Regions from separate parts of the Mesorhizobium sp. M2A.F.Ca.ET.042.01.1.1 genome, predicted to be linked through region 1. Evidence: riboswitches for the same ligand, from Rfam matches in the RefSeq annotation. Region 1 holds a riboswitch; the other holds the start of a gene.

Region 1 (7,998 bases):
GCAAGCTCGATGCCGGCTTCATAGTCGTTGCGCCGCACATATTCGGCATAGGCCGCGTCGAGCACCAGAAGCACATTCTTGGGCAGGCCGGCATGCAGCCGCCGCACCTCGCTGAACGGCAGGTAGGTGCCGGTCGGGTTGTTCGGATTGGCAAGGAACACGATACGCGTCTTGGGCGTGACCGCGGCGAGGATCGCGTCGACATCGGCGCGCTCGTCGGTTTCCTTCACCGCCACCGGCTTGGCGCCCGCCGCCTGGATGTAGATCTTGTAGACCATGAAGGCGTGTTCGGTGAACACGGCCTCGTCGCCCGGCGCGACATAGGTCTGCGCCAGAAGTCCCAGGATCTCGTCCGAGCCGTTGGAGCAGATGATGTTCGCAGGGTTCAGCCCATGCACCTCGCCTATCGCCTCGCGCAGCCGCCGCGCCGTGCCGTCGGGATAGACGTCGAGCTTCGCCGCCACCTCGCGCGCGGCCTCGATCGCCTTCGGCGAGGGCCCCAGCGGATTTTCGTTCGACGACAGCTTGTAGACTTTCGTCACGCCGGCCGGCGCGGTGCTTTTTCCCGGCACATAGGCCTCGATGTCCATGATGCCCGCGCGGGGCGTCGGACGGGGCTGATCCTGCTTCATGTCACAAATCCGTCGAGAGGGCCTTTGAAGGCCGCAGCGGAAATACAAGCCGTGACCGGCAATGTCGAGAGGCCTACTGCATATCGCCGCGAAGTGTGCCGCGGTTTCCGGAACAACGACACGCATTAAAACAAGGGCTTGAAGCACGTGGCCCGGATCTGTTTCTACACCGCGCTTCAGCCGGGCTCGGCGTTAAACGTCGCGGCTGACAACCCGCGTCTTGCGCGTCTGCTGAAGCTGCAAAATCCCTCGGCGCAGTTGCTCGAACAAAGCCGGCGGCAGCATTCCATAGGCGTAACTGCCGTCGGAACGCGGTCGAACATCGTAGCCGGGCCAAAGGAACCGGTTCAATTCATCAAGGCGCAGCCAATGCCGGCCGCCGTCGAGGTCAAGGGCCCGGCACACTGTCGGCGGAATCTCAATCGACGCGGAATTGTCCGGTGGCGGGCTATGGGTAATCGGTGCGACTATGGTGTGGATGTGACCGTCCGCATCGCGTGGCGTAGCGACAACGATCGCGCAGGGGCGATCCTTCGCGCCTTCGATACCGCCCCGGTCATGTTCGGTACTCCAAAGAAAACTATAGCGAATGACAAGACCTGGGCCTTGGAACCGGCAGCGTCACTTCGGTTCCACGCCATATTCGGCAGCTTCGATGGAGGCGATCGTGTCCTCATCGAGATCGCCCACGGTCAGGATTTCGCGCTCCCGGCGCTTCAGTAGTTCGTAGTGCGCGAACTCTGCGGCAGACAGATACGCTCCAACAATCCGGCCATGACTGGTCACGTTGATGACCTTCTTAGCGATGGCTTCGTCCTGATATTTCGCAAAATTTCGGGCGAAATCGCTCGCCGGAACCGCGGTATTGCGTGGCATACCTGCCTCCATCCGATAAAAAAGCCGGTGAAATGATTGAAACAGATCGAACCGATATCATCCACGCAATATGCGTAATTTACATAAATTACGCAAGACGAGATCACCGGAATGCCGCCGTTGACGTTCGCATAACGCAGACGTAGAAGAGCCAAGAACCTCGTGGTGATTTGGCCGGTCGGCTTGCAGCCACGTTAAACAACTCGCTAAAGGGCCGTTTGCAACCTGTAACCGGCTTTGCGACGGCAAGCCGGTTTTTTGTTGTCCGCCGCCGGCCGGACACCGCGTCGTGTCGAGGCAGATGCGGGACAGGATCGAGGACGGACATGGCCGCTCAGCGCGCTGCAAGAACCAACGATGAGGCCGACCATCCGTCGAGCCCAGTGCTGCAGTTCGGCCCCGACAAGCCGCTGAAGCTCGACGCCGGCACGCTGCTCTCGCCTTTCCAGATCGCCTACCAGACCTACGGCAGCTTGAACGACGCGCGCTCCAACGCCATTCTCGTCTGCCATGCCCTGACTGGCGACCAGCACGTCGCCAACACCAATCCGGTGACCGGCAAGCCGGGCTGGTGGGAAGTGCTGATCGGTCCCGGCAGGATCATCGACACCAACCGCTTTTTCGTCATCTGCGCAAACGTCATCGGCGGCTGCCTCGGCTCGACCGGCCCGGCCTCGACCAATCCGGCGACCGGCAAGCCTTACGGCCTCGACCTGCCCATCATCACGATACGCGACATGGTGCGCGCGCAGGCGATGCTGGTCGATCATTTCGGCATCGAAAAGCTGTTTTGCGTGCTCGGCGGCTCGATGGGAGGCATGCAGGTGCTGGAATGGGCGGCGAGCTATCCGGAGCGGGTCTTCTCGGCGCTGCCGATCGCCACCGGCGCCCGCCATTCCTCGCAGAACATCGCCTTCCACGAGGTCGGCCGGCAGGCGGTTATGGCCGATCCGGACTGGCATGGCGGCAAATATCTCGAGTTCGGCAAGCGCCCGGAAAAGGGGCTCGCCGTCGCGCGCATGGCCGCCCACATCACCTATCTTTCGGAAGCGGCGCTCCACCGCAAGTTCGGCCGCAACCTGCAGGACCGCGAGGCGCTCACCTTCGGCTTCGACGCCGATTTCCAGATCGAAAGCTATCTGCGCCACCAGGGCATGACCTTCGTCGACCGCTTCGACGCCAATTCCTATCTCTATCTGACCCGCGCGATGGACTATTTCGACCTTGCCGCCGATCACGGCGGGCGCCTCGCCGATGCCTTCGCCGGCACCAGGACGCGCTTCTGCCTGGTTTCCTTCACCAGCGACTGGCTGTTCCCGACCGAAGAGAGCCGCTCGATCGTGCATGCCTTGAACGCGGCGGGCGCTTCCGTCTCCTTCGTCGAGATCGAGACCGACCGCGGCCACGACGCTTTCCTGCTCGACGAGCCGGAGCTGTTCGCGGCCATCAACGGCTTCATCGGTTCGGCAGCACGCGCAAGGGGGCTCAGCCTATGAGCGTCAACCGCGCCCAGCGTGTCGACCTCGAAGTCGTCACCGATCTCATTCCGGCCAAGTCACGCGTGCTCGACGTCGGCTCGGGCGACGGCGTCCTCTTGGAACTATTGCAGGAGACCAAGCAGGTCGATGGCCGCGGGCTGGAACTGTCGCAGCGCGGCGTCAATGAATGCGTGGCGCGCGGGCTCTCCGTCATCCAGGGCGACGCCGACACGGATCTGAAATTCTATGCCGACAAGGGCTTCGACTTCGTCGTACTGTCGCAGACGCTGCAGGCGACGCGCAACCCGAAGGTGGTGCTTGATGAGCTGCTTCGGATCGGCAACCGCGCCATCGTCTCCTTCCCCAATTTCGGCCATTGGCGCGTGCGCTTCTCGCTGCTGATCAAGGGCAGGATGCCGGTCACCAAGGACCTGCCCTACTCCTGGTACGACACGCCCAATATCCACTTTTGCACCATCCGCGACTTCGTCAACCTGTGCGAAGAGCTCGGCGCGACCGTCGAGAAGGCGACCGCACTCGACGCCAACGGCCAGAAGATCGGCCTGTCGATGCCGTGGTGGTTCTGGAACTTCTTCGGCCAGCAAGCGGTGTTTCTGCTCAGGCGCTGACGCCGCGCGATCGGTTCCATGAGCGCATGATTCTCACCGCCGGCTCTGCCGGCGGACGGCCTCCGCGGGCCGGAAGGCCGATTGTGTTGCCATCAAACCGCAACGTTGCGGAAAAAGCCCCATTTCGCATTTCTAGGCCGGCTCGGCGTGACACACAGGTGGCTTTTTTGTAGCGTCGACCGCAAATCACAGGTGGGATAAGAACATAGCCATCAAACCCATCCGACACGCGCCAGATCCGACCGGCAGTGACAGCCTGATGTCGAACCAGGACGTTCCGCTGATCTCAGTGATCACGCCGACCCACAACCGGCGCAGTCAGGTCGTACGTGCGGTGAAAAGCGTTCTGGCGCAGACACTTACCCGCTTCGAGCACATCGTGGTCGACGACGGTTCGACCGACGGGACGGCCGCCGCGCTGGCCGAGATCCGCGACCCGAGGCTGATCTATGTCGGCGCCAAATGGCGCGGCGCCAATGCCGCCCGCAACGCGGGCATCGAGCGCGCGCGGGCGCCCGTGGTGACCTTCCTCGATTCGGACGACGTTTATCTGCCGGACCGGCTGGCGCGGACGCTGGCGCGCTTCGACCAGAATCCCTCGCTTGAAGTCCTGATCAGCTCGTTCCTGTCGCTGAAGGGCAGCCGCAGCACCAAATGCATCAACCGCGAAACCTTTCTTGATAAAAGCGCGTTGCAGCGCGCCCTTGTCTCGCAGACTATTTTCATCGCCGGCTCGGCAATCACCGCCAGGCACGAATCGCTGCTGGCGATCGGCGGCTATGACAGCGACATCACGCGCATGCAGGATCTCGACCTTCTGCTGCGCTTTGCCCGCCGCGGCGGCGCCCAGCTGTCCGAAGACATCGACTGGAAGAAGTACAATTCGGAGAACTCGATCTCCCGCCGGCGCGACGGCTATGTCGCGGCCTATGCCAACCTGATCGACAAGCATCCCTATATCGCCGACCGCTATCCCGATGTCCCGCCCTTTATGATCGCTCGCCAGATCATCGCCGACACATTGAAGGGCCGGCTGCAGGAGGCCTTTTCCGGCTATCTCGCCAATCGTTCGTCCAAGGCGCTCGGCTATTCGCTGCCGAAGCTCCTGCGCGGCTATGTCGTCGGCCGGCGCTGGCGCCGCGATTGCTATGACGAGTTCCGCGCCAAATACGGCGCCCGGGCGGTCTGACGCGGCTGCAAGACAGCTATCGGTCGAGTTCCGGAAAATAGGGATCGGAAAAGCGCTGCCGGAGGCGCTCGCCCAGCAGGCAATCGACGGGCGCCGCATCCTGGACGCGAATGGATCTGGCGTCGGTGAGGCCGCTCACCTCCTGGATCAGCTTGCGGCGGATGGCGGTCGAGAATTCGGACGCCGCATAGATCGGCAGCACGAAGGAACCGTCTCCTCCGGTCACGCAATCGGCATAGTATCGGTCGAGCCGGCTGACGCTCGGCGACGGCCTGATGAGAATCGGCAGGCCGTTGATGACGATACCCTCGGCAACGGCGGCATCGCGGATCGCGGCGACAGGCCGTCCGGTATTGTTGGGGCCATCGCCCGATATGTCGATGACCCGGCGGGGCGCCGAAAAGGCGCTTTTCTCCAGAAGCCCTGCGCCGAAGCCGAGAGCGCCCGAGATCGAGGTGCCGCGAAAGCTGCGGAACGGCCGCGCGGCAATTCTGTCGGCGAAGGCGTTGGCGCTGTCCTCGCCGTCAATGACCTGCCAGGCGATGACGCCGTCGTCGCGCACCACCCCTGCCCATTCGAAATAGGCCAGCGCGATGCGCCCGTTCGTCCCCGAACGCACCGCGTTGATGAAATCGCGACGGCGCAGCGCCTCGACATAACCGGCGCGCTGCAGCGCGAACTCGTCCTCATCCATCGACTGCGAGATGTCGACGGCGAGCACGAGTTCCACATCGACCGGCGTGCCGCCGTCAGGCACGGGCAACGAAGCCGCCTCGGCGCAGGCGAAACAGGCAAGCAGGCTGAGCATCTCGAGCATGGCTGCAGGCGTTCTGTCGACGCCGGCGATTCTTCCCGGCGATCGCGGCAAAATAAAGCTATTTCTTGCGGTGCGCCGCCTGGGGCGGCGGCTCGATCGCTCCGGCGCGGACGCGCGCCGGCTTGAGCGCCGGGCCGCAGACGTCCTTGACGATGGTGAAGGCCGTCGGGAAGAACTGGTTGTTGTGCAGGCCGCGCCCGATATTGAGGATTGCTGCATCCGGGAGTCTGGCCTGCAGCATCGCCAGCACGCGCCGCAGCGTCGCGCCGTCCAACGTGTCCAGCGCCTCGTCGATGATGACCCATTTCGGCTTCCGCAGCGCCAGCCGCGCAAAAGCCAGCAGGCGCTGCTCGTCGTCCGCCAGCTCACGCTCCCAGCGCGCCGAGCGGTCGAGCTGGGACGACAGGCGCTCCAGCCCGACCTCGCCGAGCACGGCCTTGATCTCGGCGTCGTCGATCTTGACGCCTTCGGCGTGGTTCAGCACATCGCGCAGCGAACCGAGCGGGAAATAGGGCGTGCGCGGTACGAAGAACGGCTTCTCCCCGTCGGGCATGCCGATGCGGCCCCCTCCCCAGGGCCACAGGCCGGCAAGGGCGCGGAAGAACAGCGTCTTGCCGGCGCGCGGATCGCCGGTGATCATGACATGCTCGCCCGGATGGACTTCGACGCTCGTCTCGGCAAGCCTGGTGCAGCCGTCGGGCGAGGCGACTTCGAGCTCGTCGAATGTCAGCTTGCCGTCCGGATTCTCGCCGACCTCGATTCGCTTTTCCTTGTCGTGCAGGATGTCCGTTTCGCCAAGCGCGATGCGGAAGTCGGCGACGCGCATCAGCGTTGCCCGCCAGTCAGCGATGGCGCCGATATTGTTGATGAACCAGCGCAGCGAGGAATTCACCTGGTTGAAGGCGCCCACCGCCATCATTAACCCGCCGAAGCTGATGTCGCCCGCGAAATAGACGGGCGCGGCCACCAGGATCGGGGCTACCACGGTGATCCAGCCATAGGCATCGGTGACCCAGGAAAGGTTGATCTGGGCGCTGTAGATACGCCGCATGGCGCCAAGCACGGTGCCAAGGTCGAGCTCGAGCTGGCGCCTGGCATCGGCCTCGCCATGGGCCAGAGCGATCGCATCGACATTCTCGTTGACCCGGACCATCGAGGAGCGCAGCTCCGCCTCGCGGGTGTAGCGGTCGCTGTTGAAGCGTATCAGCGGCCGGCCCACCAGCCAGCTCAGCCAGGACGCGATGCCGGCATAGAGGACCGCAGCCCAGACCATGTAGCCCGGTATGGTGAGCGAATGGCCGCCGATATGGAAGACGAAGCCGGAAGAGAGCTGCCAGAGCACGCCGATGAAGGACGCCAGCAGGATGAAGGACTGCAATAGGCCGACGCCAAGGTCGGTCGACAGATCCGACAGATGGGCGGCATCCTGCTGCATGCGCTGATCGGGATTGACGCCGATGGCGCCGGCATGGGCGAGCCGGAAGGCCCGGGCCGGCGCCATCCATTCATCGATGAGGTCGAGCGTCAGCGCCTCGCGCAGCCTCAGCCGGATCATCTGGTTGAGCCACGTCTGGCCGATATTGAGCACCAGCAGGCTGCCGGCGATTTCCACAAAGATCATCAGTTGGTGCAGGAAGCCCCCGAGGTCGCGCCGCGCCAGCGCATCGTAGAAAGGCTGGTTCCATCGGTTGAGCAGAACCTGCCCGATCGAGGTCGCGATGATGACGGCGACGATGCCGACGCTGACCCAGGCAAGCGGCCGGCGCACCGGCGAGGTCTTCAGCGCCATGCGTATCGTGGCCAATTGGTCGGAAAGGCTGCTGGTCTCGATCGAGAACGCGGCCTGCTCGGCGCCTGGCTTGTAGTCCATTTGGTCAGCCATAAAGGAAATCCCTGATTTCGGGCGCGATCAACGGAGCCGCGCCGCGAAGCTTTCCCTCACATAGGGTGGCGATGGGGGTAAAGGACAAGGCGCGACATCGATCACGAACGCGTCACCGTCGCGCGGCGGCGTCCGCCGCCTTGCGCCCGAGCCGCGTCGCGCCCTGGGGCGAGAAGACCGGCACGAAGACGCGGCGCGAGGCGCGCTGGGCGACCGGCACGCCCTGGTAGAGCCGTTTCTGCGCCTCGACGACGATGACGCCCGAAAAGATCGGCCAGAATCGGCGGCCGGCCCGCTCCAGCACATTGTGGAACCGCATCAGGAAACGCCGCGGCGACGGCGGGAAGAACAGCGCATCGCTCCACGTCGCCGGGGTGAAATTCGCCTCGCGCAGCAACTCGGTCAGCTGGCCGCGCGAGAACGGCCGGCCGTTGCCGAAGGGCGTGTGCTCGAAGCGCGCCCAGACGCCGCGCCTGTTGGGCACGACGATGACGA
Region 2 (7,998 bases), on a different contig from region 1:
TGGGGAGGGGACCTGGCTGGTCACCGACAAGGGCGAGCGATATCTCGACTTCGCGGGCGGCATCGCGGTGAATTCGCTGGGCCACAGCCATCCGCATTTGGTCGCGGCGCTCACCGAACAGGCCGCCAAGCTCTGGCACGTCTCCAATCTCTACGAGATCCCGGAACAGCGCCGGCTGGGCGAGCGGCTGGTCGATGCCACCTTTGCCGACAAGGTGTTCTTCACCAATTCGGGCGCCGAGGCGCTGGAATGCGCCATCAAGACGGCAAGGCGCTATCAGTTCGTCAAGGGCCATCCCGAGCGTTTTCGCATCATCACCTTCGAAGGCGCCTTCCACGGCCGCACGCTGGCGACGATCGCCGCCGGCGGCCAGTACAAATATCTCGAGGGCTTCGGGCCCAAGGTCGAAGGCTTCGACCAGATTGCATTCGACGACATCGATGCCGCGCAAAAGGCGATCACGGCGGGGACCGCGGCCATACTGATCGAGCCCGTGCAGGGCGAGGGCGGCATACGCCCGGTGCCGACGCAGTCCTTGAAACGGCTGCGGCAGCTCTGCGACCAGCACGGCCTGCTTCTGATCTTCGACGAAGTCCAGTGCGGCATCGGCCGCACCGGCAAGCTGTTCGCGCATGAATGGGCCGGCGTCACGCCCGACCTGATGGCGATCGCCAAGGGCATCGGCGGCGGCTTCCCGTTGGGCGCCTGCCTCGCCACGGATGAGGCGGCGACCGGCATGACCGCCGGCGTGCACGGCACCACCTTCGGCGGCAATCCACTGGCGATGGCGGTCGGCAACGCCGTGCTCGACGTGGTGCTGGCCGACGGCTTCCTCGAGGACGTGCAGCGCAAGGCGCTGTTGTTGAAGCAGGGCCTTGCGGCGGTCGCGGACGAATTTCCCGAGGTCATCGAAGGCATCAGGGGAACCGGCCTGATGCTCGGCCTGAAATGCGCCATGCCCAACACCAAGGTGAACATGGCGCTGCGCGACCAGCACCTGCTTGCCGTGCCGGCCGGCGACAATGTCATCCGCCTCCTGCCGCCACTCACCGTCACCGACGAGGAGATCGGCGAGGCGCTGAAGCGCATCCGCGGCGGCGCCAAGGGGCTGACCGACGCGATAGCGGCCGAAGCCGCGAAATAAGTTCTGGAACCTGCCGATGAGCGTCCGCCACTTCACCGATCTATCCGCCGTTTCGGCGGGCGACCTGCGCATCATGCTGGACGACGCGATCGCGCGAAAGACCAGGCTCAAGGCGGGTGAGCGCTCAAAACCGCTCGACGGCAAGGTGCTGGCCATGATCTTCGACAAGCCGTCGACGCGCACGCGCGTGTCCTTCGATGTCGGCATGCGCCAGCTCGGCGGCGAGACGATCATGCTGACCGGCACCGAGATGCAGCTCGGACGCTCGGAGACCATCGCCGACACGGCGAAAGTGCTGTCGCGCTATGTCGACGCCATCATGATCCGCACCACCTCGCACGACCGGCTGATCGAGCTCACCGAGAACGCCACGGTTCCGGTCATCAACGGGCTGACCGACGATACGCATCCCTGCCAGCTCATGGCCGACATCATGACCTTCGAGGAGCATCGCGGCCCGGTGGCCGGCAAGACCTTTGCCTGGACCGGCGACGGCAACAATGTGCTGCACTCGCTGCTCGAAGCCTCGGCCCGGTTCCGTTTCAACTTGAATGTCGCGGTGCCGGAAGGCAGCGAGCCTTTCGAGAAATATGTCGATTGGTCGAAAGCCAACGGCGGCAAGGTCCGGTTTGCCAAATCCGCCGAGGAAGCCGTCGATCAGGCCGATTGCGTCGTCACCGACAGCTGGGTCTCGATGGGCCAGGAGCACCGCGCTCGCGGCCACAACGTCTTCCTGCCCTATCAGGTCAACGCGGCGCTTATGGCCAAGGCCAAGCCCGATGCGTTGTTCATGCACTGCCTGCCGGCGCATCGCGGCGAAGAGGTCACCGACGAGGTGATCGACGGGCCGCATTCGGTGGTCTTCGATGAGGCCGAGAACCGGCTGCACGCCCAGAAGGCGGTGCTGGCCTGGTGCCTGGGCGCTTGAGAAGGGCGGACCTGACCGCTTCCGGCCAGATTGGGGTCAACTTGATCTGGGGACAGGTGATGCCTATTTGCGGGCCATCACGTAAATTGAACGCGCTTCGACGCATGCGGCTCATCGGGTTGCATGGCTGCGCCCCGGAGTTTTGTCATGTTGGAAACCCAGACCTTGGCTGAGCATAAACCCCAACTCGGTGAATTCGGCTTCGCCGGCGACGACCACGTCGTGCCTTACGAGGTCGCGCCGCTTGATGTGCGCGGCCGCACCGTGCAGCTCGGGCCGATGCTCGACGCTATTTTGAGCCGCCACAATTATCCCGAGCCCGTCGCCCGCCAGCAGGCTCTGCTCGGCAACGGCGTCCTGGCTCTGACCATCGACCAGGGCGCGCACACGCAGCGCTACCAGGGCATCGTCCAGCTCGACGGCACCTCGCTGGAGGATGCCGCGCGCACCTATTTCCGCCAGTCGGAGCAGATCCCGACCGATATCAAGATGTCGGTTGCCAAGCTGGTCACGCCCGGCCCGGGCGGCGCACACGAGCAGTGGCGGGCAGGCGGCATCCTGGCGCAGTTCCTGCCTCAGGCGCCGGAGCGCATGCGCATTCCCGATATTTCGGGCGGCGACGGCGACGACCGCGAGCTGACAGACCACCCGGCCGACAATTCCTGGCAGGAATTGCTGGCGCTGCTCGGCACTATCGAGCCGACCGAGCTGATCGACCCGACCGTGGGCGCCGAGCGGCTGCTCTACCGGCTGTTCCACGAGCACGGCGTGCGCGTCTTCCGCAGCGTGCCCGTCGACGACCAGTGCTCCTGCTCGCGCGAGAAGATCCACGGCATCCTCCAAGGCTTTTCGGCTGAGGAGATCAAGGACTCGACCGAGGAGGGCGGCATCCATGTCGCCTGCGAGTTCTGCTCGACGCAATACGACTTCGACCCGGCAGAGTTCGCCGCGGAGTAAGAAAGCTCCGGTTCCTCGCCCCACGAAGTGGGGAGAGGTGGCCCGGCGAAGCCGGGACGGAGAGGGGTCTTTGGCATAGCTGGTAACCCGCTGTCCAAAGACGCCTGAGCGCATATCTCGTGTTCGCTCCCGCGCCAATCCCTCCGCGGAGATTTGGCCTCGCGTAGGTCGTCCCCCTCTCCGTCCCGGCTTCGCCGGGACACCTCTCCCCCGCTTTGCGGGGGTGAGGAACCCAAGTTCTCTAATTCACCGTCCGCCTTGTCCCCGGCATGTCGAGCGAAAACGCCGGTATGGCGATGTCGAACGTCTCGCCGCGGCCGTTGCGCATTGTGTAGTGGCCGACCATGATGCCCGACGGTGTCGAGAGCGGACAGCCTGACGTGTATTGATAGCTGTCGCCGGGATTGAGCTCCGGCTGGTCGCCGACGACGCCAGCGCCGCGCACCTCCTCGACACGGCCCTGGCCGTCGGTGATGTGCCAGTAGCGCGACAAAAGCTGCACGAAATCGTCGGAGCGGTTGTCGATTGTCACCTGATAGCCCCAGACATAGCGGTTCTCCGACGGATCGGATCTATCCTCCAGATAGAAGGGTCTGACCAGCACTTCGATGTTGCGCGTCACTGCGCGATACATGGGCCACTCCGGTTGCCACGGCGGAACATTTCGTCGCGCTTCCCTGTTGGACGCGCAGCGCCGACCATTCTGCCAGCCTTGTAGCGCACGTGGCGAAAAACAATGTCATTTAAGTGACACATGACAATGTTGGTGTGCACAAACCGTGCCGGGCGACTCGGGCGCTCTGTGACTGATGAAACCGCCGCATGCGGCCAAGAGCAATTCCAGGAAAAGTGTGAGCGGTTTTCCGTCCGGAATTGCGTGAAAACAAAGAGATAGGGTGACCAGATCTCGATGGAACTGACTATCGCAGCCGGCCTGGCTTCGTCAGCCCTTCTTCTCTCGAACCTCGCCAGCATCCTGCTAGCCGCGTCGCGGCTGAAACGAAGACATGTCATTGCGCCGCCCGTCGGCGCGCAGCCGGTCTCGATCATCGTTCCTTCGCGCGGCGTCGAGCCGTTCACGCAGGAGACCCTTCAGCGCGCCTTCTCGCTCGACTGGCCGCGCTATGAGCTGATCTTCTGCGTCGCGCATGCCGAGGACCCGGTAGTGAGGCTCATCGATGCGGCGATCGCGCGCCACCCGAAGCTTCCGGCGCGGTTGTTGATCGGCGACGACCATATCAGCGCCAATCCCAAGCTCAACAACTGCGTCAAGGGCTGGCAGGCGGCGCGGCACGATTGGGTCGTCCTCGCCGATTCCAACGTGCTGATGCCGAGGGACTATGTCCAGCACCTGATGGCGGCATGGCGCCCGGATACCGGCCTCGTCTGCTCGACGCCGATCGGTTCGCGGCCGGACGGCTTTTGGGCCGAAGTCGAATGCGCCTTCCTCAACACGCTGCAGGCGCGCTGGCAATATGCCGGCGAGGCGCTCGGCCTCGGCTTCGCCCAGGGCAAGAGCATGCTGTGGAACAAGCCGATGCTGGACGCCAATGGCGGCATCCAGGCCTTGGCCGCCGAGATCGCCGAGGACGCGGCCGCCACCAAGCTGGTCAACAGCCTGGGCCTGCGCGTCAATCTCGTCGCCTCGCCTTTCGAGCAGCCGCTTGGACAGCGCAGCTTCGCCGAGATCTGGTCGCGTCAGACGCGCTGGGCGCGGCTGCGCCGGGTGACGTTCCCGCTGTTCTTCGCCCCGGAGATCCTCACAGGCGCCGCGATGCCGCTGCTGCTGGCGCTGATTGCCGCGGCAAGCGCCGGCGTCAGCCTGCCCAGCACGGCTTTGTGCGTGCTGGCGATCGCCTACCTGCCGGAATGCCTGCTGGCCGCTGCCAAGGGCTGGTACCTGTCGCCGCGCAGCGTCACCCCGATGATCGTGCGTGACGCCATGCTGCCCGCCATCTGGGCTCGCGCCTGGTTCGGCGGCGCCGTCGAGTGGCGCGGCAATGCGATGACAATCCGCACCCGCGAGCTGAAAGAACTCAAGGAGATCGCCTGAATCGTCTGAGCGATCTCCCGCGATATTTTCCAGCTTATTTTGCCGCCTTCAGCGCCTGCTCGATGTCGTCCAGCAGATCGTCGGTGTCTTCCAGGCCGACCGAGAGCCTGAGCGTGCCGGGACCGATGCCGAGCTCGGCACGTGCCTCGTCGCTCAGGTTCTTGTGCGTCGTCGTCGCCGGATGGGTGATCAGGCTCTTGGCGTCGCCGAGATTGTTGGAGATCAGCACGATGTCGAGCGCGTTCTGGAAGGCGAAGGCCGCCTGCTTGCCGCCCTTGACGTCAAGGCAGATCAATGTCGAGCCGCCGGACATCTGCTTCTTGACGATATCGGCCTGCGGGTGATCGGCGCGGCCCGGATAGATGACGCGCGCGATCTCAGGCCGGCCGGCCAGGAAATCGGCGATCCTGCCGGCGCTTTCGGTCTGCTGGCGCACGCGAAGCGGCAGCGTCTCCAGCCCCTTGAGCAGCGTCCAGGCGTTGAACGGCGAGAGGCTGGGGCCGGTGTGGCGGAAATAGTCGTGCAGGTTTTCGTCGATCCATTTCTTGTCCGACAGGATGACGCCGCCGAGACAGCGGCCCTGGCCGTCTATGTGTTTGGTCGCCGAATAGACGACGATGTGAGCGCCGAGCTGCAGCGGCTTCTGCTGCAGCGGTGTGGCAAAGACGTTGTCGACGATGACGCGCGCGCCGATCGAATTGGCGAGCTTGGCGACAGCGGCGATGTCGACCACTTCCAGCGTCGGATTGGTCGGGCTTTCCAGGAAGAACAGCTTGGTGTTCGGCCTGACCGCCTTTTCCCAATTGGCGATGTCGGTGCCGTCGATCAGCGTCGCCTGGATGCCGTAGCGCGGCGCCAGCGTCTCCACCACCCAGCGACAGGAACCGAACAGCGCGCGCGCCGCGACGATGTGATCTCCCGCCTTGACGCTGCAGAGCAGGGCAGCGGAAACTGCGGCCATGCCGGAGGCTGTCGCGCGGGCATCCTCGGCGCCTTCCAGCGCGCACATGCGCTTCTCGAACATGTCGACGGTCGGGTTAGCGTAGCGCGAATAGATGAAGCCGGGCTCCTCGCCCTTGAAACGGGCCTCGGCAGCCTGCGCCGTCTCGTAGACATAGCCCTGCGTGAGATACATCGCCTCGGCGGTTTCGCCATACTGGGAACGCAGCGTTCCGCCATGCACGAGTGCTGTCTGAGGTTTCCAGTTGCGCTTCTTGGTGCTCATAGCCCTGCTTCCAGACACAAAAAAACCGGCCGCGAAGTCGCAACCGGTCCATACAGCCTTGCGGCTCGACGGTCCTTTAGCGACTTGTTTAACGTGGCTGCAAGCCGACCGGCCAAATCACCACGGGATAACGACCCTTTAAATGACCGCCGCGCTTGCGTCAATTGCCGGCTTCATTAAGAGGTTTGTACCAGCCGGACGGCAACAGCCTGCTTGGGTCCTCGCCCGGCCTTGTGAACGGAGCCAGCCTTTGCGGCAGACAGGCATTCTTCCGGATCAGGACATCGCGGCGCTGTTCAAGGCGAACGCGCTCAAGTCGCCGCGTGCGCTGGACACCAACCAGATCCAGCCGGCCAGCCTCGATCTCAGGCTCGGCGACAAGGCCTATCGCGTGCGCGCCTCCTTCCTGCCGGGGCCCGATCATCTGGTCGCCGACAAGCTCGAACGGCTGAAGCTGCACGAGATAGACCTCACCGGCGGCGCGGTCCTGGAAACCGGCTGCGTCTATATCGTGCCTTTGCTGGAAAGCCTGGCATTGCCGGCCGAGGTTTCGGCCTCGGCCAATCCGAAGAGCTCGACCGGCCGCCTCGACATCTTCACGCGGGTCATGACCGATCGCGGCCACGAGTTCGACAAGATCGCCGCCGGTTATCACGGGCCGCTCTATCTCGAGGTCAGCCCGCGCACCTTCCCGATCGTCGTGCGCGCCGGCTCGCGGCTGTCGCAGATCCGTTTCCGCATCGGCAATGCCGTGCTTTCGGAGAGCGAGCTGCGCGACCTTCACCGTGCCGAGATGCTGGTCGCCACCGAGCCGCCCAATATTTCCGGTGGCGGCATCGCGCTCTCCATCGATCTCGACGGCGACAAGGACGGGCTTGTCGGCTACCGCGGCAAGCACCATACCGGCCTGGTCGACGTCGACAAGCGCGCCGCGCAGGACGTCGTCGATTTCTGGGAGCCGATCTACAAGAGCGGCGCCGGCGAGATCGTGCTCGACCCTGACGAATTCTATATCCTGGTCAGCCGCGAGGCGGTGCACGTGCCGCCGCTCTACGCCGCCGAGATGACGCCCTTCGACCCGCTGGTCGGCGAGTTCCGCGTCCACTATGCCGGCTTCTTCGATCCGGGCTTCGGCCACTCCGCCGCCGGCGGCAGCGGCAGCCGCGCCGTGCTCGAAGTGCGCAGCCACGAAGTGCCTTTCATCCTCGACCACGGCCAGATCGTTGGCCGCCTCGTCTACGAGCACATGCTGAAGCGTCCGCAGGCGCTCTACGGCACCGACCTCGGCTCGAACTACCAGGCGCAGGGCTTGAAGCTTTCCAAGCATTTCAGGACCGCGCGCTGAGCTGCCAATCTCCCCCCTTGAGGGGGAGATGCCCGGCAGGGCAGAGGGGGTCGTCTCACATGGAGCGCGACGTCCTGTGACGCGAGGAGGTTGGCGCTCTACGCGCAGCGACCCCCTCTGTCGCCTTCGGCGACATCTCCCCCTCAAGGGGGGAGATCGGCGCTACAGCGCCTTCACCGCCACCTTCACCGGCTTTTCGATCTCCAGCGGATTGCGCAGCGGCAGGCCGAAATCCGGCGCCTCGATTTCGAACGTGTCGCCGGCCTCGGTCTTGATGCCGTCGGCGAAGGAGAGCGTCGCGGTGCCGAACATATGCACATGCACGTCGCCGGGCTGGCGGAAGGCC

The links. A riboswitch is a leader RNA that binds a small molecule or an ion and turns the genes downstream of it on or off. The one in region 1 is predicted to bind S-adenosylmethionine.
Region 2: linked by a shared signal. The riboswitch ahead of EOA23_RS00415 (O-succinylhomoserine sulfhydrylase) and the one ahead of EOA23_RS09910 (homoserine O-acetyltransferase) in region 1 are both predicted to bind S-adenosylmethionine.

The regions. Positions count from the first base shown of each region.
Region 1 covers NZ_RZRX01000047.1:20,419-28,416, reverse strand. Annotated here, with positions in the region: gene hisC (histidinol-phosphate transaminase) at 1-632, opposite strand, end outside; gene EOA23_RS09915 (hypothetical protein) at 1,254-1,508, opposite strand; SAM riboswitch at 1,661-1,738, shown strand; gene EOA23_RS09910 (homoserine O-acetyltransferase) at 1,835-3,004, shown strand; gene metW (methionine biosynthesis protein MetW) at 3,001-3,615, shown strand; gene EOA23_RS09900 (glycosyltransferase family A protein) at 3,875-4,804, shown strand; gene EOA23_RS09895 (DUF1194 domain-containing protein) at 4,821-5,621, opposite strand; gene EOA23_RS09890 (ABC transporter ATP-binding protein/permease) at 5,680-7,503, opposite strand; gene EOA23_RS09885 (methyltransferase domain-containing protein) at 7,616-7,998, opposite strand, start outside.
Region 2 covers NZ_RZRX01000001.1:84,800-92,797, forward strand. Annotated here, with positions in the region: gene EOA23_RS00390 (aspartate aminotransferase family protein) at 1-1,144, shown strand, start outside; gene argF (ornithine carbamoyltransferase) at 1,161-2,072, shown strand; gene EOA23_RS00400 (Hsp33 family molecular chaperone HslO) at 2,220-3,029, shown strand; gene apaG (Co2+/Mg2+ efflux protein ApaG) at 3,271-3,663, opposite strand; gene EOA23_RS00410 (ceramide glucosyltransferase) at 3,940-5,082, shown strand; gene EOA23_RS00415 (O-succinylhomoserine sulfhydrylase) at 5,117-6,307, opposite strand; SAM riboswitch at 6,364-6,441, opposite strand; gene EOA23_RS00420 (2'-deoxycytidine 5'-triphosphate deaminase) at 6,558-7,652, shown strand; gene araD1 (AraD1 family protein) at 7,815-7,998, opposite strand, start outside.